2 regions of the Isoptericola sp. NPDC057391 genome follow, and region 1 is predicted to be linked to the other one. Evidence: riboswitches for the same ligand, from Rfam matches in the RefSeq annotation. Region 1 holds a riboswitch; the other holds the start of a gene.
What was found. Region 1 has a riboswitch for FMN ahead of ribD (bifunctional diaminohydroxyphosphoribosylaminopyrimidine deaminase/5-amino-6-(5-phosphoribosylamino)uracil reductase RibD). Riboswitches for the same ligand answer to the same signal wherever they lie in the genome.

Region 1 (11,278 bases):
GCCGCACGGCGTGGCGCTGCGTCGGCACGGCTCCTTAGCGGTGGTCGTCCGCCAGCTGTGGGAGGCGTGGGAAGAGATGGTCCTGGGACGGCCATCCGGTGGGCTGACGGCCGGCGCCTAGTGACACGTGAAGCCGCCGAGTAACGTCACCGAGCCGCTGTGCTGGTTACGTCAGGAGAACGTCTACCGCACGCTCCCCGCCAGCCTCGCGCCCTTCTGAGCAGCTAGAACGAACTTGTAGAGGTACGTGCGCGTGAGGTGCGAGTCCCCGGGCCGCGGATCGTCACGTGGCCCGTTCGAGCCGGAATCGCATCTCGGGCGACAGGTCCGGGTTGGTTCCGTCCGCCGCGGGGCGAGACCAGAACCGAATCGAGAGCTCACGATCCCGTGGTCGGTACGACGCCGACCACAGGGTCCCACCAACGACCATGCCGGACTCCGGCCAACGTGTGCTGACCGCGACTTGGTCGGCGACCCGTGCGAGACGGGCGGCGGTGACCGGGTGGTCGACGTCGGCAGCGACGTGCGCGTCCATACGCTGCAGCCGGTCGCGGGAGCCGCCCATCTCGGGGTCGTCCGCCCACGACTCGGGGACCTGACGAAGGAGGCTGTGGTTCGTGGACCGCATCGCGCCGTCGCGCTGCACCACCGTCTGCATCGTGCCGTCGTCGCCAGGCTCGGCCATCATCACGACTCCGTCGGCGTCCGCGACGATGTAGTGGCACGGCATCCACGACAGGTAGGTCCTCTCCTCCTCGAACACACGCCGGGCGTCTGCGACGGTGCGACAGCGGTCGAGGATGAACCGGAGCACCTCCAGCTCGTTCAGGCCCGGCCCGATGTCCGGTGCGCTGAACGTCGACGCGCTCCGGTCGATGAGCTGCATCATCGAGACGACGAGACCCGCCTCGTTCATGCCGTCGATCACCCCGTTGCAGAGGTCGAAGGCGCACATGAACAGCGCGCTCATCCCACCGTCGGTGGGGTGGATCTCCATGAGGTACGGCTCGCTCAGCATCGCCGGCGCCTCGGGGAAGGAGTCCGGCCCGAAGACCGCGTCCGGCAAGGAGAGGAAACCGAAGTCGAAGTTCCGCTGCACCACGATGCCGGCATCCACGGTCGGCGCCGTGATCACCGAGCAACCCGCCATCGAAGGCGGCGACGGTAGTCGCATGTTGTAGCCGACACCGAGCGCGTCCACCGTCGGGTCCGCCAGGTCCAACCCGAACGCGCGCGCGACCCCGACCCTCCGCGCGAGCAGCTCCGGGTAGCGGCTCGCGGCCCACTCGCGGCGGCTCTCGGCCACGTCGGCGGGCAAGAGCAGGTCCTCTGCCGGTACCACGTACCGGAACCGCGCGATACGGCCGAGTTCCTCCCCGATCTCCTCGTTGCTCCCGCGGATGCGTACATGGCGGACTGTCAAGCGCTCGTCCGGCGACTCGTACACCAGCACGTCCATCGCGCGTCTCCTTCGCAGCACGTCGACCCAGCCCGATCTGTCCTGAGGAAGCCGCCGCCAGCGTAGACGATCGCACCGACCGGGCCATCGGTGGTGCGTGCTCGTGAGGTGCGAGCTACTCCGGCCACCGCTCGCCGCACTGCCGAGGATCGCCTCTGCCCGGCAATCCACCGTCGAATGGCGGCTGCGGTGACAGTTCCTGATGGAACGACAATCAAACCGATTGCGGGACTCAGGGCGCTAGCATCCACTGGATGACGGCTTCTTCCCGTCCTTCGTGTGGACGCGAGCTGACCGAGCACAAGCGCTATGTTCGGTTCGCTCTTCCTGATCCTGTGCTGAGCCTCCCCGAGCGCGAGGAAATCGCCGGGCCCTGGATGAGCGGTCATTCCGCGTTGGAGTCGGTGTTGATGCAGGTGCCTCTATGGGTGCGTTCGTTCGGGCATTTCTCCCCGGTGCAGTTGAGTGGTCCTTGGTCGGGAGTGGGATCACCAGTTGGTCCTGGACCAAGTGGTCGAAAATGCTCCGGCACGGTGAGCCCCCCCATGCACTCCGGCAGGCAGGGTAGTAGGAGGCAGACGCAGTGCGCCTGCCTCCCGCCCATTCCTCGCTACTCCCCCACGATCGCGGCCTGGACGAAGTTGATGTGCTCAGGGTCGGTGATCATCCACACGTCCGACTCCGAGTAGTCAGAAGCGCTGTGGCTGAGGATGACGGTCATGTACGGCGCCTCGCGCTCGTGCTCCTCGAGCACCTCCTCACGGTTGCTGTGCGCGAGGAGCATCGCCTCGTTTGCCGGCTCGACGTCCGGGAAGAACGCGAGCGGGGTCTGGCGGGCAATGCGGCGAACCTGGGTGGTGGTCATCTGCGATCGGTCTCGCTCTCTGGGCTGTGCCCCGATGGGGCCGGAGGTTCCCGGCCGAGTGGATGGCTCGTCGTGAGCCACGCACTCCATGTGGGGTGGGCACGCTGCCTGCTCCAGGGATGAGCGGTGGACCAGGGACCAAGCCGGGATCTACCGCGTACTCCGCCTACTCCCGCCGACGGGCGCCGCATCGTCGCCGTGCGGCACCGCAGAGGCGGAGGCGGATTCAGGCGGTCCTCCTTCAAGCAACGCGGGTTTGGCCGCCGGCCCCAATTCCTGGAGCGTCCCGCCGCAGCACCGACCGCGCTGCCTGGCCACCTCCGACGAGACTTGAACCTGTGACCGGTAGTCACCGGTTCAAGTCCGTGACTCGCCCACCTGCCCCCGAGGCACAGAGCCCGAGATTCCGCGGTTTTCGAGGTGTCGCCGCTGACAGATCCGGCGCCATCGCCACGACCTGTGGGGCCCTAGTGTCCAAAAACTCCGGGCGAAAAGCCGCCCAACAACGACCACAAACGACAATTACCCAGGCGAGAAACAACTCTCACCTGGGCTTTTGTCGGGCTGACAGGATTTGAACCTGCGACCCCTTGACCCCCAGTCAAGTGCGCTACCAAGCTGCGCCACAGCCCGTCGACCCCACATGTGGCACCGCGGTGCCACCCCGCAGGGCCGTCCGAAATACTACCCCAGGTCGGACGCTGCTCCTGCATCGGCGCGGGGAGCGGCGACCGGTGCCGCCCGGACGTCGCCGAGCACGCGCGCGGTGGCCAGCGCGGCAGCGGCCGCCTCGTAGCCCTTGTCCTCGTGCGAGCCGTCCAGCCCGGCACGGTCGAGGGCCTGCTGCTCGTCGTCGCACGTCAGGAGGCCGAAGCCCACGGGCACCGTGTGGTCGAGCGCCACGCGGTTGAGGCCGTCGGTCGCGGCGGCGCACACGTAGTCGAAGTGCGGGGTGCCGCCCCGGATCACGACGCCCAGGGCGACCACCGCGTCGTAGCCGCCGGCCGCGAGCGCCTGGGCGGCCACGGGCAGCTCGAACGAGCCGGGCACGCGCACGACGCGCGGCTCGGCGACGGCGTGGTCGGCGCACGCGCGCAGCGCGCCGTCGAGCAGGCCGTCCATGACGACCTGGTGCCAGCTCGCCGCGACGACGGCGACCCGCAGGTCGGAGCAGTCGACGGGCGCCGTGGCGGGGGCCCCGGCGCCGCTCATCGGACGGCCCCGGCGGTGGCGGTGGCCGGCTGGGTCGAGCGGGGGGTCGGGGCGTGCATCGTTCCTCCGGTGTCGTGCGGGGTGTCGCGCGGGGTGTCGCGCGGGGTGTCGTGCGGGGTGTCGGTCAGGTGGGGCAGGTCGTGGCCCATGCGGTCGCGCTTGGTGCGCAGGTAGGCGAGCGTGCGCGGGTGGGCGGGCAGCGCGAGGGGCAGCCGCTCGACGACGTCCGCTCCCCCGGCGACGAGGCCGTCCACCTTGGCGGGGTTGTTGGTCAGCAGCCGCACGCCCGGCACCCCGAGGTCGCGCAGCACGTGGGCGGCGGCGGTGTAGTCACGGGCGTCGGCGGGCAGCCCCTGGTCCAGGTTGGCGTCGACCGTGTCGCGTCCGGCGTCCTGCAGGGCGTAGGCCGCGACCTTCGCGGCCAGGCCGATCCCCCGCCCCTCGTGCCCGCGCAGGTAGACGACGACGCCGCGGCCGGCGGCCACGACCCGGCGCAGCGACTCGTCGAGCTGCGGCCCGCAGTCGCAGCGCAGGCTGCCGAACGTGTCGCCGGTGAGGCACTCGGAGTGCACCCGCGCGAGGACCGGGCCGCGCGCGGGGTCGGCGAGGTCCTCCAGGGGCCCGGCCACCAGGGCGACGTGCTCGTCGCCCGTCCGGGTGTCGCGGTAGGCGACGGCGGTGAGCTCGCCGTGCCGGGTGGGCAGGGCGGCGACGGCCACCCGCTCGACGAGCGCCTCGGTGGCGCGCCGGTAGGCGACGAGGTCGGCCACGCTGATCAGGGTGAGCCCGTGCTCGGCCGCGAACTCCCGCAGGGCGGGCAGCCGCATCATCGTGCCGTCGTCGTGCACCAGCTCGGCGAGGACGCCTGCCTCGCCCCGCCCGGCGAGGCGGGCGAGGTCGACGGCGGCCTCGGTGTGGCCGCGGCGCTCCAGGACGCCGCCGGGGCGCGCCCGCAGCGGGAGCACGTGCCCGGGCCGGGTGAGGTCGGCCGGTGCCGCCGCCGGGTCGGCGAGCACCCGCGCCGTGCGGGCCCGGTCGGCGCCCGAGATGCCGGTGGTAACCCCCGACGCGGCGTCGACCGTCACCGTGTACGCCGTGCGGTAGGCGTCCTGGTTCGCCTCGACCATGAGGGGCAGGCCGAGCCGGTCCAGCTGCTCGGGCGCCACCCCCACGCACACGAGGCCGCTCGTGTGCCGCACCAGGAAGCCCATGAGCTCCGGCGTCGCGGCGTCGGCGGCGAGGACGAGGTCGCCCTCGTTCTCCCGGTCGGCGTCGTCCGCGACGACGACGGGGCGCCCGGCCCCGACGTCCGCGATCGCCCGCTCGACCCGTCCGACGGCGCTCATCGCGTGGCCCCGGTCGCCGCGAGCTGCGCTGAGGCGGACGCCAGGTGCCGCTCCACGTACTTGCTCAGCACGTCGACCTCGAGGTTGACCCGCTCCCCCACGGCCCTGGCGCCGAGCGTCGTGCGCGCCCGGGTCTCGGGGATGAGGCTCACGGTGAACGCGTCGTCCCGGGCGTCCACGACGGTAAGGCTCACGCCGTCGACGGCGATCGAGCCCTGCGCCACGACGTACCGCGCGAGGTCCCCGGGGAGCGCGATCTCCACGACCTCCCACTGCGTCCCCGGCGTGCGCGCGAGCACGGTGCCGACGCCGTCGACGTGCCCCTGCACGACGTGGCCGCCGAAACGCCCGTCGGCCGCGAGCGCCCGCTCGAGGTTGACCCGATCGCCGGGCCGCCGGCCGCCGAGGCTCGTGCGTGCCAGCGTCTCGGCCATGAGGTCGGCGGTCCAGGTGGCACGGCCGTCGCGCTCGCCGGTCTCCGCGACGGTGAGGCAGCAGCCGTCGACCGCGATCGAGTCGCCGAGCCGGACGCCGTCCAGCACCCTCTCGGCCGCGACGGTGAGGCGGGCGCCGTCGGCGTGCTCGCGCACGTCGACGACGGTGCCGAGCTCCTCCACGATTCCGGTGAACATGGTCAGCGCTCCTTCCGCGGTCGCAGGGCGAGCCGCACGGTGGGGGTGTCGGTGGGGTCGTCGGGGTCCCGGGGCAGGACGGCGACGTCGAGGAGGTCGAGCCGTGCGGCGTCCGCGATGGTGCCGATGCCGAGGTCGGCGACGGCGCTCGGACCGACGCCGAGCAGCACGGGGGCGACGTAGGCGACGACGTCGTCCACGAGCCCGGCGCGCCAGAAGGCGGCGGCCAGGGCGGGCCCGCCCTCGAGCAGCACGTGCCGGTGCTCGCGGTACCAGAGCAGGTCCAGCACCTCGTGCGGGTCGTGGGTGCGCAGGTGCATCACGGCCTCGCCGGCGGCCGCCGCGCGCGCGAGCCGGGACGACGCGGGCAGGTCCCGCAGGCCGACGACGACGCGGTCCGGCTGGGGGCCGGTCAGCGGGGCGTGGCGCACGGTGAGGTCGGGGTCGTCCGCGAGCGCGGTGCCGGTGCCGACGACGACGGCGTCGACCTCGGCGCGCAGGCGGTGCACGTCGTGCCGCGCGGCCCGGCCGGAGATCCAGCGCGAGGTGCCGTCGGCCGCGGCGGAGCGGCCGTCGAGAGTGCTGGCGACCTTCCAGGTGACGAGGGGACGCCCGAGCTCCAGCGCGCGCGTCCAGGTGGCGTTGAGGGCTCGCGCCTCGTCGGCCAGCACCCCGCCGACCACCTCGACGCCCGCGGCGCGCAGGCGCGCGGCGCCGCCCGACGCGGCCGGGTTGGGGTCGTGCTGGGCGTGGACGACGCGCGCGACGCCTGCGGCCAGCAGCGCGTCGACGCACGGCCCGGTGCGGCCGTGGTGGTTGCAGGGCTCGAGGGTGACGACGGCCGTGGCGCCTCGCGCGGCGCCCGGGCCGCGGGACCCGGTCGCCCGGTGCAGCGCCTCGACCTCGGCGTGCGGCGTGCCCGCGCCGCGGTGGAAGCCCTCGGCGACCGTCGCGCCGTCGGCGTCCAGGAGCACGCACCCGACGCGCGGGTTGGGTCCGCGGGCCGGCACCTGCGCGGCCAGCTCCAGCGCGCGCTGCATCGCGGCGCGCTCCGCCGTGGTGGCACTCATCCGTCCTGCCCCTGTCGTCCGGTCGCGGACCCCGGGGGCGGAAGGCGGGGTCGGACGTGCTCGCGCCGGCCGGTCACGGGCGGTCGTCACGACGGACGACGGCCGGTTCCGGCCGCGAGGGGCCGGTGGACGGACCGGACGGGGAGCCGTCGCGTGCGCTTCCCATCCGGACTTTGACCGTCGGTCCAGGAGTTCCACCTGGTCAACCGGTCACAGGCTGTGACCGGGTCGCGGACTTTCACCGCCGGCTCGGAATTTCACCGACCCCAGAGCACGCGAGCAATTCGCTCGTCATCGCCGACGGTGCCACGCTCCGCGACCGCCTGGCAAGCGCGAGTGGCACACGTCTCACGTGCCGACCGTGGCGGCGCGGGCCGGGTCAGTCCCACACGAGGGAGAGCACGCGGTGGCCCTCGGGCACGTCGGGCACGTCCGTGAACCAGTCGGCGGGGTACACGTACCCCTCGACCACGCCGTCGGACCGGAGCTCGTCCGCGCCGACGATGTCCTCGACCTCCTCGGCGACGAGCGCGGTGCACACGGCGACCGCCTCGGCGGCGATCCAGTCCACGTCGTCCTCGACGGACTCCTCGTGCAGCTCGACCCGCACCCACGCGACGCCCTCCCAGGCCGCGAGGCGCTCCAGGCGGAGCCGGATCTCCGCGAGCGGTAGGCGGCCGTCGCCCCACTGGTTCGGAGCGAGGGACTCCTCGTCGTCGTTGCCGTCGAAGAACTCCGCCAGCGTCAGCAGCGGGAGCCAGCGTTCGTCGCCCCCGGCGGAGGCGCCCGAACGGCGGTCCAGCTCGTCGCGCGTGATCATCCCGCCGACCCCAGGTCGTCCCGCCCGCGCACACGACGCCGGTCCGCGGTCCGCGGCCGGGCGGTGCGCCGCTCGTCGTCCCGCCCGAGGGCGACCCCCAGCGCCGCGAGCACGAGGAGGTCCACGACGAGCCCGGCGACGGCCACCCACTGCACGGCCCGGAACGCCAGGAGCTGTGTCACGAGCAGGCTCACGAGCACGCCGCGGCGCACCCACACGGCTCCGCTGCGGTGGTCGCCGCGCCCGACGACGACGCCCGCGGCGACGCACGACACCGTGACGGCCACGGCGGCGAGGATCCCGGCGCCCACCCAGCCGGGCACGTCGACGCCGCCGGTCACCACCCGCACGCCCACGACGAGCGACCCGGCGGCCGTGCCGAGCACGACGACCGCCACGACGGTGGCCGCCCAGCGGTGCTCCATCGCCTCGGCGAACCAGGCCGACGAGCGCCGCACCAGGGCGCGCACCGGGTCCGGCACGGCCACGTCGTCGCGCGGCACGGCCTCCACGAGGGCCGCCACCTCCTCGTCGGCGGGTTCCCCGCGCCCGTGTGCCACGAGGCTGCGCGCCTCCTCGCGCTCGGCGTCCGTGAACCCGCCCGCCACGCCGGCGACCGCGCGGTCGGTGGCCACCGCGAGGTACTCCGCCGGGTGGTGCGCCCGGCGCCCGTGCAACGCCTCGACGAGCAGCACGAGGGCCACGACGACGGCGTAGATGAGCGCCGCCGTCGGCTCGTAGAAGTAGTCGTTGTCGGACGTGACGAACTTGCCGATCTCGTCGACGAACAGGCCGAAGCCGACGCCGCCGAGCACGGCGCCCAGCGACCGCAGCGCGGGGCCGACCCACGAGAGCAGCACGACCACCGCGAGCGCCATGCCGAGGCCGCCCCACAGGACGTGCGCCACGTGCAGGCCGCCGCCACCCACCTGCGGGTACCCCGAGGCCGCGAGGAGGAACCGCGTCACGAGCACCGTCGCCACGGTGACGACGAGGAACGTCACCAGGTGCCGCACCGCGGACGTGTCGCGCGCCGCGCCCAGGCGCAGCAGGCGACCACGGCGGGCCAGGGGGGCCTCGCGCACGGGGCGGCTCATCGGCTGCTCATCGGCTCGTCACCGGCTCAGCGGCGCCGCTTCTCCCGCACGCGCACGCTGATCTCGATCGGCGAGCCCTCGAAGCCGAAGGTCTCGCGCAGGCGGCGCTCGATGAAGCGGCGGTAGCCGGCCTCCAGGAAGCCGGTGGCGAAGATGACGAACCGCGGCGGGCGCGTCGAGGCCTGCGTGCCGAACAGGATCCGCGGCTGCTTGCCGCCGCGCAGCGGGTGCGGGTGGGCGGCCACGAGCTCGCCGAGGAAGGCGTTGAGGCGGCCGGTCGGGATGCGGGTGTCCCACGACTCGAGCGACGTCTCGAGCGCGCGCGTCAGCTTGTCGGTGTGCCAGCCCGTGCGGGCCGAGACGTTGACGCGCGGCGCCCACTGCACCTGCACGAGGTCCCGCTCGATCTCGCGCTCGAGGTACGGGCGACGGTCGTCGTCCATGAGGTCCCACTTGTTGTACGCGATGACGAGCGCGCGACCGGCGTCGACGGCCTGCGAGATGACGCGGGTGTCCTGCTCGGTCATCGGCTGCGAGGCGTCGACGAGCACGACGGCGACCTCGGCCTTCTCGATCGCCGCCTGCGTGCGCAGGGACGCGTAGAAGTCGGCGCCCCGCGTCTGGTGGACGCGGCGGCGGATGCCCGCGGTGTCGACGAACCAGTACGGCACGCCCTTGATCTCCACGAGCTCGTCGACCGGGTCGCGCGTGGTGCCCGCGGTCTCGTCGACGACGACGCGGTCCGCCCCGGCGATCTTGTTCAGCAGCGAGGACTTGCCGACGTTCGGGCGGCCCACGAGGGCCACGCGGCGCGGGCCCGCGGGCCGCAGCTCCCCGTGCTCGGAGACCTCGGGCAGCACCTTCATCGCCGCGTCCAGCAGGTCCCCGGTGCCGCGGCCGTGCAGGGCGGAGACGGGGTGCGGCTCGCCGAGGCCGAGCGACCAGAGGTAGGCGGCGTCCGCCTCGCCCGACGGGCCGTCGACCTTGTTGGCGCACAGCACGACCGGCTTGCCCGAGCGGCGCAGCAGCTCCACGACCCGCTCGTCGGTCGACGTCGCGCCCACGGTGGAGTCGACGACGAAGATCACGGCGTCGGCCAGCTCGACCGCGACCTCCGCCTGCTCGGCGACCTTCGACTCGATGCCCGCGACGTCGACCTCCCAGCCGCCGGTGTCCACGAGCGTGAACTCGCGCCCCGACCACTCGCCGGGGTAGCTCACACGGTCGCGAGTGACGCCCGGCGTGTCCTCGACGACGGCCTCCCGGCGGCCGAGGATGCGGTTGACGAGCGTCGACTTGCCGACGTTCGGGCGCCCGACGACGGCGAGCACCGGCAGCGGTGCCTCGCCCGGGCCGAAGCCCTCCTCGTCCCACTCGGCGTCCAGCAGGGCGCGGTCGGCCTCGTCGAGCTCGAAGTCCTCGAGCCCGGCGCGCAGGGCACGCTCGCGCGCCTCGTCGTCGCCGTCGGACTCCAGCACCTCCGCGACGGCGTCGCGGCCCGCGTCCTCGGCAGGCGCGGCGATGGGCTCGTCGGTGGGCTCGGCAGCGGGCACGGAGCCGTCGGCGGGAGTGGTCATGCGCACCATTCTCCCAGGCCGAGCGGCGTGTCACGAACGAGACCCGCGTCACCGGGCCGGCGCGGTGACGCGCGGCGGCGCGTGAGCTGGTGAGCGAGGTGGTGTCAGGCGGTGACCTGGGCGACGACCGCGAGGACGGCGTCGACCGTCTGGTCGAAGTCGAGGTCGGAGGAGTCGACGGTGACCACGCCGTCGGCGGCGACCTGGAACTGGCTGACGGTGGAGTCGTCGCGGTCGCGGCGCAGCACCTGGTCGCGGGTCGCCTCGACGGCCGACGCGTCGGCCGCGCCGTGCACCTCGAGCGACCGCCGGCGCAGGCGGGCCTCCTCGCTCGCGGTGAGCAGCACGCGGGCGTCCGCGTCGGGGGCGACGACGGTCGTGATGTCGCGGCCCTCGGCGACGATGCCCTTGCCGCCCGAGAAGCCGCCCGGGGCGCTCTCGGTCTCGATCACGGCACGCTGCCGGCGGCGGAGCTCGGCGCGGACGTCGAGGTTGGTGGCCACCTGCGAGACGGCGGTGGAGACCTCCGTGGTGCGGATCGCCGCGGCCACGTCGCGACCGCCGAGGTGCACGGTCGGGGCGGCGGGGTCGAGGCCCATCTCCAGCGGCATGGCGCGCACGGCGTCGGCCACCGCGGCCCGGTCTGCGAGGTCCGTGCCCCCGTCGACGCACCACAGCGTCGCCGCCCGGTACATCGCGCCGGTGTCGAGGTAGGCGAGCCCCAGCCGGGCCGCCACCGCCTTGGAGACGCTGGACTTGCCGGACCCGGAGGGACCGTCGACGGCGATGACGACCACGTGTGCTCACCTTCTGTTGTCGCGCGGGTTGTCGCGCGGGACTGCGGGACGTGCGGTGCTGCTGGCTGCGGGGACGAGGGACGGGCGCGACGGCGTCACATGTCGACGTCGCGCATGAGGGTGCCGAGCTCGGTGCGCCCGAGCACCCGCGAGCGCCCGGCCCGCAGGTCACCGAGCGCGATGGGGCCGATCCGGGTCCGCACCAGGCGCGTCACCGGGAACCCGACGGCGTCGAGCATCCGGCGCACGATCCGGTTGCGGCCCTCGTGCAGCACCACCTCGATCATGGTCTCGCCCGGCACGGAGTCCACCACGCGGACCTTGTCGGCGCGCGCGAGGCCGTCCTCGAGCTCGACGCCGTCGGTGAGCTGCTTGGCGTGACGCGGGTAGAACTCGCCGCCCG
Region 2 (11,278 bases), on a different contig from region 1:
GACCGCATGAGCCGACCGACCCTCGACCGACCCGCCCAGGGAGTGCGCCCCGCGCGCCTGGTGACCCTGCTCGGGCCGGCGTTCGTCGCGGCCATCGCGTACGTCGACCCGGGGAACGTCGCGGCCAACCTCACGGCGGGGGCGCGGTTCGGGTATCTGCTGGTGTGGGTGCTGGTCGTCGCCAACGTGATGGCCGTGCTGGTGCAGTACCTCTCGGCCAAGCTCGGGGTGGTCACCGGGCGCTCGCTGCCCGAGGTGCTCGGCGAGCGGCTGTCCCGGCGGGGCCGGATCGCCTACTGGGCGCAGGCGGAGGTGGTCGCGATGGCCACCGACGTCGCCGAGGTGATCGGCGGCGCCATCGCCCTGCACCTGCTGTTCGGCGTCCCGCTGGTGCTGGGCGGCATCATCACCGGGGTCGTGTCCATGCTGGTGCTCACCGTGCAGCAGCGTCGTGGCCAGCGTGTCTTCGAGACGGTCGTGACGTCGATGCTCGCGGTCCTCACTGTGGGGTTCTGCGCGGGCCTGTTCTTCGCGCCGCCGAACCTGGGGGCCGTGCTCGGCGGCCTCGTGCCGCGGCTCGACGGCCCGGAGTCGGTGCTGCTGGCCGCGTCCATGCTCGGCGCCACGGTCATGCCGCACGCGATCTACCTGCACTCCTCGCTCGCCCGCGACCGCGTGCGGCACGACGCCCGGGTGCAGCGGCGGCACGCCCTGGCCGCCGGCGTCGAGGGGCGCGACGGCGTGGGGGACGGCGGGGCGGCGGACGAGGACGTCGCCGTGCCGGGGCCACCGTCGCCGCCCGTGATCCGTCGTCTGCTCACCGCCACGCGCTGGGACGTCGTCGCCGCGCTGGTGCTGGCGGGCAGCGTGAACATCGCGATGCTCCTGCTCGCGGCCGCCAACCTGCCTGGCCGCACCGGCACCGACTCGATCGAGGGCGCGCACGCGGCGATCGAGTCGTCGCTCGGGCCCGCCGTCGCCGTGCTGTTCGGGGTGGGCCTGCTCGCGTCCGGGCTGGCGTCCACGTCGGTGGGCGCGTACGCCGGCGCCGAGATCATGTCCGGCCTGCTGCACGTACGCGTCTCGCTGGTCACCCGGCGGCTGGTCACCCTGGTGCCCGCGATCGTGCTGCTCGCGACCGGGGTGTCGCCCACGTGGCTGCTGGTCGTGAGCCAGGTGGTGCTGAGCTTCGGCATCCCGTTCGCGATGGTCCCGCTGGTGCGGATCACGCGCGACGCCGGCCTGCTCGGCGGCTTCCGCAACGGCCTCGCCACCCAGGTCGCCGCGTGGGCCGTGGCCGCCGTGATCGTCGTGCTCAACGTCGCGCTGCTCTGGCTGACCTTCACCGGCTGACGCCGAGGTAGTTCAGATTCCCGCGAGGTAGTTCGAACCTCCGCGAGGTAGTCCGAGACTTCGCGAGGTAGTTCGGACTAACCACGCAGAGCGGACTCGAGGCGGTCGACGAGCGCGGCCTGTGCGCTGACGACGACGCGTCGTGCGTCGTCGGGCGCGAACCACGCGATGCGATCGATCTCAGGTACCTCGATGCGACGACCGGACCGCGGCGGCCACTCGATCTCCACGGTGTTGCTGCGCACCTGGGCGAGGTCGGGCCCGGGCGGGGGCCACTCGCGCGCCCAGGCGAGCACGCGCTTGCCGGATCTCTGCTTGACCTCGCCCAGGTCGACGTCGGGGGACGACGGCGCGGGGAGGGGCAGTCCGAGCTCCTCCGCCGCCTCGCGCAGCGCCGCGGCGTGCGGGTCCTCGTCCGGCTCGAGCTCGCCCTTGAGGACGGACCACGCACCTGCGTCCTTGCGGGCCCAGAACGGGCCGCCCATGTGGCCGAGCAGCACCTCGAGGCCGCCGTCGTCCGTGGTGCGGTACAGCAGCAGGCCCGCGCTGGTGGTCGCCATGCGCACAGTCTGGCCCGTCCGGAACTACCTCGCGGAGGCTCGAACTACCTCGCGGGGTTCTGAACTACCTCGGCCAGGCTGAGACCGAGTATCGCTTGACGTGAGACCCGGTCGCGAGTGACGATGGGGAGAGACCGGCGCCGTCCACCACCAGCCTCGGACGGCGCCGGTCCCCACTCCTCACCGGGCCCGGAACGCCGGACCCCCGCGCAGAGAGAGGTCGTCGATGACCCGCAGCTCCTCCCGTGATGTCCCCGTCATGCCCGGCGTGACCGCCCCCGACTACGACGTCTCGCAGCCGCTGGACCTCGACTACGTGGGCGCCTTCGCCGACGTCAAGCCCGAGGAGCGCGCCCACCAGCTCGCCGTCCGCGAGTTCGTGCAGCAGGACGTCCTGCCCGTCATCGACGGCTACTGGGAGCGCGCCGAGGTGCCGTTCGACCTGGTGAAGAAGCTCGCCGAGCGCGACTTCCTGCGCGACGGCGTCGACGTCCCCGGCCGGCCGTCGGTCTCGTTCATGGCCGAGGGGCTGGCCAGCATGGAGATGTCGCGCGGAGACGGCTCGGTCGCCACGATCTGCGGCGTCCAGGGCGGGCTCGCGCTGCGCTCGATCGTCATGCACGGCTCGCCCGAGCAGATCGAGCAGTACGCCGAGCCGATGGCGCGCGGGGAGATCCTCGGCGCGTTCGCGCTCACCGAGCCCACCCACGGCTCGGACTCCGTCTCGCTCGAGACCACGGCCCGCAAGGAGACCCGCGACGGGGTGGAGGGCTACGTCCTCGACGGCGAGAAGAAGTGGATCGGCTTCGGCTCCTGCGGCGACATCACCGTGGTCTGGGCCCGCCTCGTCGGGGACGACGGCGACAACCAGGTGCACGGCTTCATCGTCCCGCAGGACGCCCCCGGCTACACCGCCACGACCATCGAGGGCAAGGTCTCGCTGCGCGCCATCTGGCAGGCGCACATCGTGCTCGACGACGTGTTCATCCCCGCGAGCGCGGCGCTGCCCGGCGCGACGTCGTTCAAGGCGACCGCCGCCGTCCTCTTCGCCACCCGCCTCGCCGTCGCGTGGTCCGCCGTCGGGCACGCCGTCGCCTGCTACGAGGCGGCCGCCGCGTACGCGACCCAGCGCATCCAGTTCGGCCGCCCGCTGGCCAAGAACCAGATGGTCCAGGAGCGGCTCACCCGCATGCTGTCCCTGGTCACGCAGATGCAGCTGCTCGTCGCGCAGATCACGCGCCTCGCCGACGCCGGCACGCTCACCGGGGAGCAGGCGTCGCTCGCCAAGTACACGACGACGCGCCAGGCCCGCGAGGTCGCGTCGATCGCCCGCGACATGCTCGGCGGCAACGGCATCCTGCTCGGCAACCGCGTCGCGCGGCACTTCGCCGACCTCGAGGCGCTGCACACCTACGAGGGAACGGAGTCGATGCAGGCGCTCATCGTCGGTCGTGACATCACCGGGGTCTCGGCCTTCGCCTGAGCCTCGGCCGCACAAGAGACCACGGGGGCCCGCGCGCGGCGCGGGCCCCCGTCGTCGTCCCGGGAGTCACCGGGCGAGCGACCCGTCCTAGGGTGGCGCCGTGACCGCCGACCTCGCCCGCGCGGGCGCCCGCTGGGACGACGACCCGAGCGCGGGGGAGTGGATCCTGCCGCTCCTGGGCGAGTTCGGCCCGACCGTCGACGCGATCGTCCCGCCCGTCTACGCCGGGTACGCCGTCGTGCCGTTCCCTCTCGACGACGACGAGCCGGAGGAGCGCGACGTCGTCCCGGAAGGCGCCTACGAGCGCCTGGCCGCACTGCTGGAGGTGTTCGGGCCGCGGACCGGGGAGCAGGCGGTCCACGTCGGCCTGTGGGAGGGCTGGGGCTTTCTCTACGATCACGGCAAGGACCCCGCCACGGCACCCGGGATGGGCGTGTACCTCGCGGTCGAGGAGCGCCCGCGGTGGTGGCAGCGCGGTCGAGAGGCCCGGGCGGTGCGCAGCGAGATGCGACGTGCCCTGGCGGAGGCGCGCGCGGAGCTCGCCGACCTCCGGGTGGAACGCCCTGCGGCGGCCCCGCTCGCCTACCCCGAGCGTGCCCGCTTCCTGTGGACCGGGCCGCTCGGCTCGGCGCTCGCACTGCGGCGGCACGACACCCTGCCGTCGATCGTCTGGCCCGAGGACCGGTCGTGGTTCCTGGGCATCCCGGAGTACACGCGCGAGGCGGTGCTCGGCGGCCCCGCCGACCTGGTGGCCGCCGTCGGCGCCGACCCGCGCCTCGGCGCCCGCGCCGCGGGACCGGGCACCGAGCTCGACATCGACGACTGACGGCGGCACTTCTTGCTCGGCGCGGTCAGGGCGCGACGGCGGGCGTCGTCGCCCCGGTCTCGGCCTGCTCGCGACGGTGGATCCGCCACCACACGAAGAACCCGGTCAGGGTGAACACGCCGTAGAAGACGTACATCAGCGCGGTGGCGTAGTACCCCGCCGACCAGAGCAGCGGCACGCCCACGACGTCGACCGCCACCCAGACCAGCCAGAACTCGACCCAGCCCTTGGCCATGCCGTACGTGGCGACGAGCGAGCCCATGAAGATCCACGCGTCGGACCACACGGGCTCGTACGAGCCCAGCGCGCGGAACAGCGGCGTCAGCAGCAGGGTGCCGCCCACCATCACGACGACGATCCCCAGGCGAGCCGGCCAGGACGCCCAGTGCGGGTGCACGGCGGCGCCGCCGTCGGCGGGGATCTTGCCGTCGGCGCGGACCTCGAGGTCGGCGCGCTGCGTCCGCCGCCACTGCACCCAGCCGTAGACGGAGACGATCAGGAACATCACCTGCCGGCCGGCCTGGCCGAGCATGTCCGCGCGACCGGTGTCGCCGAACCACGAGCCCATGAAGACGGTGAACAGCACCAGGTTGCCGACGATGCCGACGGGCCACGCCCACACCTTGCGTCGCATGCCGCCGAGCGCGGAGGCGAGGCCGAAGCCGTTGCCGACGATCTCGCGCCAGAGCATCGACTGGTCGCCGATGGTCAACGTGGCGTGGAAGAACGCGTCGATCGCGTCCATCGTTCACTCTCCCGGTCCGAGGTGCGGCGTCCGGGGTGAGGGGTCGGCGCTCGCCGAACGCGGCCCCGAGGGCCGTCGTCGGCGACACGACGCCCGGCGGCACCCGCCCTGACGGGCGCGTGCCGCACGTGCTTCCTCCCATCCGGACTTTGACCGTCGGCCCTGGAATCTCACCAGGTCAGCCGGTCCCACCCAGCGGATGCCAGGGGAGACCGGGTCGCGGGCTGTCACCGCCGGCTCGGAATTTCACCGACCCCGGAGCACGTACGTGCGTGTCTTGCGCCGCCGGAGGTCCCGACGGCGTCCTGCACAACTCAGGATGCCACAGCGGCATTCCCGCCGGTCGCGCGGTGCCCCGCGCTCCCGACCGTGAGTCAGGCGAGCGCGTCGCGCACGGCACGCGCGACGTCGTCCGGCCCGGCACCGGGTTCCAGCACCGTGACCACGACGCGCTTCCCGTCGCCGCCGGTCGCGACGGTCCGGGACTCGTCGGCCGTGCCGGAGGTGTCGGCGGGGGACGACGACGGCGCCGCCGGCTCGCCGTCGGGGTGCGGGAACGGGGCGACGGCGGCGCGACGGAGGTCGGCGAACGCCTCCTCCAGGTCCGGCCGCAGATCGAGGTGGGGGTTGCGCAGCCAGCGCCGCAGGATCGCGTTGTGCACCGCGACGACGGACGCCGCGAACGCGATCGACATCGTCGTGGTGGACCGGTCCGGCGGCAGGGTGTCGCGCAGGTAGGCGGTGAACGCCCGCTCGTAGCGGTGCGTCGTGACCAGCTCGCGGTCGCGCAGCGCGGGCACCTGCTGCAGCAGCTGGTGCCGGGCGATCGACGTCTCGCGCTGACCCACGTGGTGGTCGAAGACGAGCCGTGCCGCACGGCAGACCTCGAGGTACGGGTCGGCGGTCGGGTCCCACGCCCGCTCGGGCGCGCGGCCGGACTCCTCGCTCGCCCGCGCCTCGGGGCGGGTCTCCGCGAGCATCACCACGACCTCCTCCAGGAGCAGCTCGTGGTCGGCGAAGACCACGTCCTCCTTGGAGCGGAAGCGGCGGAAGAACGTCGCACGGCTGACGCGGGCGGCGTCGGCGATCTCCTCGACGGTGGTCTGCTCGTAGCCCTGCCGGGAGAAGAGGTCGATCGCGGCGTCGACGGCCTGGGCGTGGGTGTGCGTCCGGACGGCGGTCATGCCTGGGAGGTTACTCCGGCACCGCCGGTCCTCCTCACTGCGCCCGGTCGTTCCCGGGCCCCAGCAGCAGCCGGTAGAACCGGAAGAAGCCGAAGTCGTCGACCGGCAGCACCTCGACGCCGGCGTAACCCGCCGCACGCGCGTAGCGCCGCAGGGTGGCCGGGCGCATCACGGTGCCCGTGCCGGCCGACGGGCGCGTGGACAGGCCGTCCGGCAGGCACACGAACAGGCTGTAGCCGTACATGATCCGGTCGACGTCGTCGGCCGGGGCGCGGAACTCGTCGGCGACGGCCTCGTCCATGACCACCACCACGCCGTCCGGCCGCATCGCGCGGCGCACCCCCTCGAGGACGGCGACCGGACGAGGCATGTCGTGCACGCACTCGAACGCGAACGCCGCGTCGTACGGCTGGGCGACGGCGAGCTCGGCGGCGTCCGCGTGATGGAAGAAGGCCCGCCGCTCGAGACCCGCGTCCGCCGCGGCCGCCCGTGCGGCGGCCACGGAGGGACGGTCCACGTCGACGCCGTGCACCTCGGCGAGCGGGTACGCCTCGGCGAGGGCGAGCGTCGACCAGCCGAAGCCGCAGCCGACGTCGACCACCCGGGCACCCGGCCGGGAGAGCGCCTCGTGCACGGCGGGCAACGCCGCGAGCGTCGGCGCCAGGCGCTGCTCGAACCACGGCCGGTTGACGTCGGACTGTGCCTGCCGGGCGTCGTCGCCGAGCTGGTCCCACGACACCCCGCCGCCGTCCCGGTACGACTCCAGCAGCCGGGGGAGCTGCGGCCCGATCGCGCCGACGAACCGGGCCAACGGAGCCAGGTAGGCCAGGGATGACGTGTCGGTGAGCACCTCCGCGTGCGCCGCGGGAAGCGCGTAGACGCGGGACCGGGCGACCTCCTGCGGGTCGGCGTCGAGCGCGGGTGCCGCACCGGCGTCCTCCGCGACGAGGACGCCGGAGGCCGCCTGCTGCTCCAGCCACTCGCGCGCATACCGCTCGGCCGTGCCGGTGGCCTCCGCGAGCCCCGTGGACGTCAGGGGGCCGGACGACGCGAGCGCCTGGTACCAGCCGAGACGGTCGCCCACGTGCACGGCCAGGACGTCGATGGCGCCGAGCGTGGCCGCGAACAGCCGGTCGGCGAACGCGTCGGCGGTGTCGGTCGGGTCGGTCATCGCGGCACCTCCGTGCCGTGGCCCGGACGCGCGGGCCGCCAGGCGTCGTCGGGAGCGGCGCCCGTCTCGACGCTAACCCGCGGGAGTCCGGCGCGTCGACGGCCCGGGCGGGTGATCCGCGTCAGCCTCGACGCCGCCCACGGCCGTCGTCCGGCTCCCCGCGGCGGCGCTCGTCGAACCCGGCGTCGGCAGGGCGGCGCGCGCGCTGCAGGTACCGGATCTCGCGGATCGCGACCCCCGCGGCGAGGAAGAACGGGATCCACGCCCAGACCTTGCCGCGCAGCACGACCCACAGCATCGCGAGCGCGACGACGCACGCCCCGACGACGGTCCACACGCTCGCCCACCGCACCTTGCGCACGGGCCGAGGCTACCGCTGCCCGTCCCGCGGAACACGTGCCCGCGGCATGGGTAGGGTGGCGGTCGTGACTTCCGGGACCACCACCGCGCCTGAGACCACGACCGCCCCGACCGCGACCGTCCCCGTCGTGGACGTCTACGTCGACCCGCTGTGTCCCTTCGCCTGGATCACGTCGCGCTGGGCGCTCGAGGTCGCGGAGCACCGGGACGTGGAGCTCTCGTTCCGGCTGATGAGCCTGTACCTGCTGAACAAGGACCGCGACATCCCGGCCGACTACCGGGCAAAGATCGAGGCGTCGCGGGGCATCGGCCGCGTGGCCGCCGCGGTGCAGACCGAGCACGGCCCGGAGGCGTTCAGCGCCTTCTACACCGCGGCCGGCACGCGCATCCACCCCGGCGGTCGCGACGATCTCGACGCCGTCGCCGCGGAGGCCCTGGCCGAGGCCGGGCTGCCCGCGTCGCTGGCGGACGCCGCGTCGTCGGACGCCTACGACGCCGCCCTCGCCGTCTCCCACGAGGCCGGGATGAAGCCCGTCGGGGAGGACGTCGGCACGCCGACGATCCACGTCGACGGCGTGGCGTTCTTCGGGCCGGTCCTCACGCGCATCCCGCGCGGCCAGGACGCGGTACGGATCTTCGACGGCGCCGTCGCGCTCGCGTCGTTCCCGGACTTCTTCGAGCTCAAGCGGTCGCGCACCAGCTCGCCGTCCTTCGACTGACCTGCGGTCCACCCGCACACTTCCCGCACCACCGAGAGGCGAACCATGACCCTCGACCTGCGTGTCTTCACCGAGCCCCAGCAGGGTGCGTCGTACGACGACCTGCTCGCCGTCGCCAAGGCGACCGAGGACCTCGGCTTCAGCGCGTTCTTCCGCTCCGACCACTACCTGACGATGGGTGGCGACGGCCTGCCGGGCCCCACCGACGCGTGGACGACGCTCGCCGGCCTGGCGCGCGACACGTCGACCGTGCGCCTCGGCACCCTCGTCACGTCCGCCACGTTCCGCCACCCCGGCGTGCTCGCCATCCAGGTGGCGCAGGTGGACCAGATGTCCGGCGGTCGCGTCGAGATCGGGCTCGGCGCCGGCTGGTTCGCCCGCGAGCACGAGGCGTACGGCATCCCGTTCCCGGCGAAGCGGTTCGGGCTCCTCGAGGAGCAGCTGGAGATCCTCACCGGCCTGTGGGGCACGCCCGTCGGCGGGTCGTACTCCTTCGACGGCGAGCACTACACGCTCGTCGACTCGCCCGCGCTGCCCAAGCCTGCGCAGGCGAAGATCCCGGTCATCGTGGGCGGCGGCGGCCCGAAGCGGACGCCGTCGCTCGCCGCCCGGTTCGGCGACGAGTACAACCAGGCCTTCCCGGAGCTGGACACGGTCGCGCCGCGCATCGGCGTGATCAACGAGGCGCTGGCCGCGGCGGGTCGCACCCCGGACTCGATCGTGCAGTCCGTCGCGCTCGTGCTCGCGGTGGGCAAGGACGAGGCCGAGTTCACGCGGCGTGCCGCGGCGATCGGCCGCGAGCCGGCCGAGCTGCGCGAGCACGGCGTCGCCGGCACGGTTTCCGAGGCCGTCGACCTGCTCGGCTCCCTGCGCGACCAGGGGATCCAGCGCGTCTACCTGCAGGTGCTCGACCTGCACGACCTCGACCACCTGGACCTCGTGGCGCGCGAGGTCGCGACACAGCTCTGACGCCGGCCGGTCCCGGCCGCGGCGCGGCCGGGCCGCCGGGGCGGCCGCGACCCCGGCATGAATCCATTCACCACGGAGGACCGATGACGATCCACCTCGCCGGCGACTCGACCGTCGCGCCCACCGACTCCGGCCGGACCTCCGGCCACGAGGAGGTCCCCCTGCTGGGCTGGGGCGACGAGCTCGCCGCGTTCACGGACGACGTCGTACGCAACCACGCGATCGGCGGCGCCACCACGGCGTCGTTCCGGGCCGAGGGCCGCTGGGAGAAGCTGCTCGCCGAGCTGCGGCCCGGCGACACGGTGGTGATCCAGTTCGGGCACAACGACCAGAAGGAGCCGGACGAGCTCGCGGCCGAGGGCGGGTACACCGACCGCCTCGCGCAGTTCGTCGCGGAGGCTCGGGCGAACGGGGCCCGTCCGGTGCTGGCCACGAGCGTCGAGCGCCGCCTCTACGACGGCGACGGTCCCGACGCCGCGCTGCGCTGGTCGCACGGCCCCTACCCGGCGGCCGTGCGCGGCCTCGGCCACGAGCTCGACGTGCCGGTGCTCGACCTCACGGCGTTCACCCGCTGGCTGTACGGGTGGCTGGGCCGCGACGGGTCTGCGGCCCTGTTCCCGCACGGCGCGGCCGCCGCGGCCGGGCTCGCGGTGGACGACAAGCTCGCCGCAGACAACACCCACTTCACGACCGCGGGGGCGCGCGCCGTCGCGCGCTACGTCGGAGAGGCGCTGGCGTCCCTCGACGGCGTGCACGACGCCGAGGAGCCGCTCGGAGCCTGGCTGGTGCAGCCCTGACGAGCGGGGCGCCTCGGGTGCCGGGTGCGTGACCGGTGACGGTGCGGGGCCAGTACGCTGTGCGGCGGCAATCTTCACCGGACGTTCACGGGCGAGCGACAGCGGTGAGCACGGCGGCCCGCGCGCGGGCCCGACGGACGGAGCACCATGAGCCTCGGCTGGACCAAGCACGGTGACGGCAGGCACGTCGCCCCCGGCGACGTCGTCGCCCCCGACGAGCGGCTGAGCTGGCCGCGCACCATCGGCATCGGCATGCAGCACGTGGTGGCCATGTTCGGCTCCACGTTCATCGTGCCGCTCCTCACCGGCTTCTCACCCGCGACGACGCTGTTCTTCTCGGCCATCGGCACCGCGCTGTTCCTGCTGATCACGCGCAACCGGCTGCCCAGCTACCTGGGGTCCAGCTTCGCGTTCATCGCCCCGATCCTCGCGGCGACGGCGTCGCACGGGCAGTCCGTGGCGGTGGGCGGCATCCTCGTGACCGGCCTCGTGCTGGCCGCGGTCGGCGTGCTGGTGCACTTCGCCGGCGCCCGGTGGATCGACGTGGTCATGCCGCCGATCGTCACCGGCACGATCGTGGCCCTCATCGGCCTCAACCTGGCCCCGGCCGCGTGGGGCAACTTCCAGAAGGCCCCGGTCACCGCCGCGATCACGCTGGCGGCGATCATCCTCGTGACCGTGCTGTTCAAGGGCATCATCGGGCGCCTGTCGATCCTGGTCGGCGTGGCGATCGGCTACGTCGCCGCGCTGATCCGGGGTGAGGTCGACTTCACCGCCGTCGGGAAGGCGGAGTGGTTCGGGTTCCCGCACTTCGTCACACCGTCGTTCGACCCGGCGGTCCTGGGCCTCTTCGTGCCGGTGGTGCTGGTGCTCATCGCGGAGAACGTGGGCCACGTGAAGTCGGTGGCCGCGATGACCGGCAAGAACCTCGACGGCGTCGCCGGCCGGGCGCTGTTCGCCGACGGCGTCGCGACCACCATCGCGGGCGTCGGCGGCGGCTCCGGCACCACGACGTACGCCGAGAACATCGGCGTCATGGCCGCGACCCGCGTGTACTCGACGGCCGCGTACTGGGTGGCGGCCGCGACCGCCTTCCTGCTGTCGATGTCCC

Region 2: it holds a riboswitch for FMN, as region 1 does, so the genes downstream of both, pnuC (nicotinamide riboside transporter PnuC) here and ribD (bifunctional diaminohydroxyphosphoribosylaminopyrimidine deaminase/5-amino-6-(5-phosphoribosylamino)uracil reductase RibD) in region 1, are expected to answer to the same signal.

The regions. Positions count from the first base shown of each region.
Region 1 covers NZ_JBHVBO010000013.1:1,906-13,183, reverse strand. Annotated here, with positions in the region: gene ACFUVW_RS03550 (C45 family autoproteolytic acyltransferase/hydolase) at 284-1,459, opposite strand; gene ACFUVW_RS03545 (hypothetical protein) at 2,070-2,324, opposite strand; tRNA gene ACFUVW_RS03540 (tRNA-Pro) at 2,884-2,957, opposite strand; gene ribH (6,7-dimethyl-8-ribityllumazine synthase) at 3,009-3,536, opposite strand; gene ACFUVW_RS03530 (bifunctional 3,4-dihydroxy-2-butanone-4-phosphate synthase/GTP cyclohydrolase II) at 3,533-4,882, opposite strand; gene ACFUVW_RS03525 (riboflavin synthase) at 4,879-5,514, opposite strand; gene ribD (bifunctional diaminohydroxyphosphoribosylaminopyrimidine deaminase/5-amino-6-(5-phosphoribosylamino)uracil reductase RibD) at 5,517-6,584, opposite strand; FMN riboswitch at 6,734-6,863, opposite strand; gene ACFUVW_RS03515 (hypothetical protein) at 6,964-7,404, opposite strand; gene ACFUVW_RS03510 (hypothetical protein) at 7,401-8,501, opposite strand; gene der (ribosome biogenesis GTPase Der) at 8,528-10,078, opposite strand; gene cmk ((d)CMP kinase) at 10,183-10,875, opposite strand; gene ACFUVW_RS03495 (pseudouridine synthase) at 10,971-11,278, opposite strand, start outside.
Region 2 covers NZ_JBHVBO010000008.1:2,386-13,663, reverse strand. Annotated here, with positions in the region: gene ACFUVW_RS02245 (Nramp family divalent metal transporter) at 7-1,353, shown strand; gene ACFUVW_RS02240 (NUDIX domain-containing protein) at 1,431-1,913, opposite strand; gene ACFUVW_RS02235 (acyl-CoA dehydrogenase family protein) at 2,140-3,396, shown strand; gene ACFUVW_RS02230 (hypothetical protein) at 3,497-4,222, shown strand; gene pnuC (nicotinamide riboside transporter PnuC) at 4,248-4,967, opposite strand; FMN riboswitch at 5,092-5,235, opposite strand; gene ACFUVW_RS02220 (TetR family transcriptional regulator) at 5,342-6,151, opposite strand; gene ACFUVW_RS02215 (class I SAM-dependent methyltransferase) at 6,186-7,322, opposite strand; gene ACFUVW_RS02210 (hypothetical protein) at 7,444-7,683, opposite strand; gene ACFUVW_RS02205 (disulfide bond formation protein DsbA) at 7,748-8,401, shown strand; gene ACFUVW_RS02200 (LLM class F420-dependent oxidoreductase) at 8,447-9,370, shown strand; gene ACFUVW_RS02195 (rhamnogalacturonan acetylesterase) at 9,454-10,167, shown strand; gene ACFUVW_RS02190 (uracil-xanthine permease family protein) at 10,315-11,278, shown strand, end outside.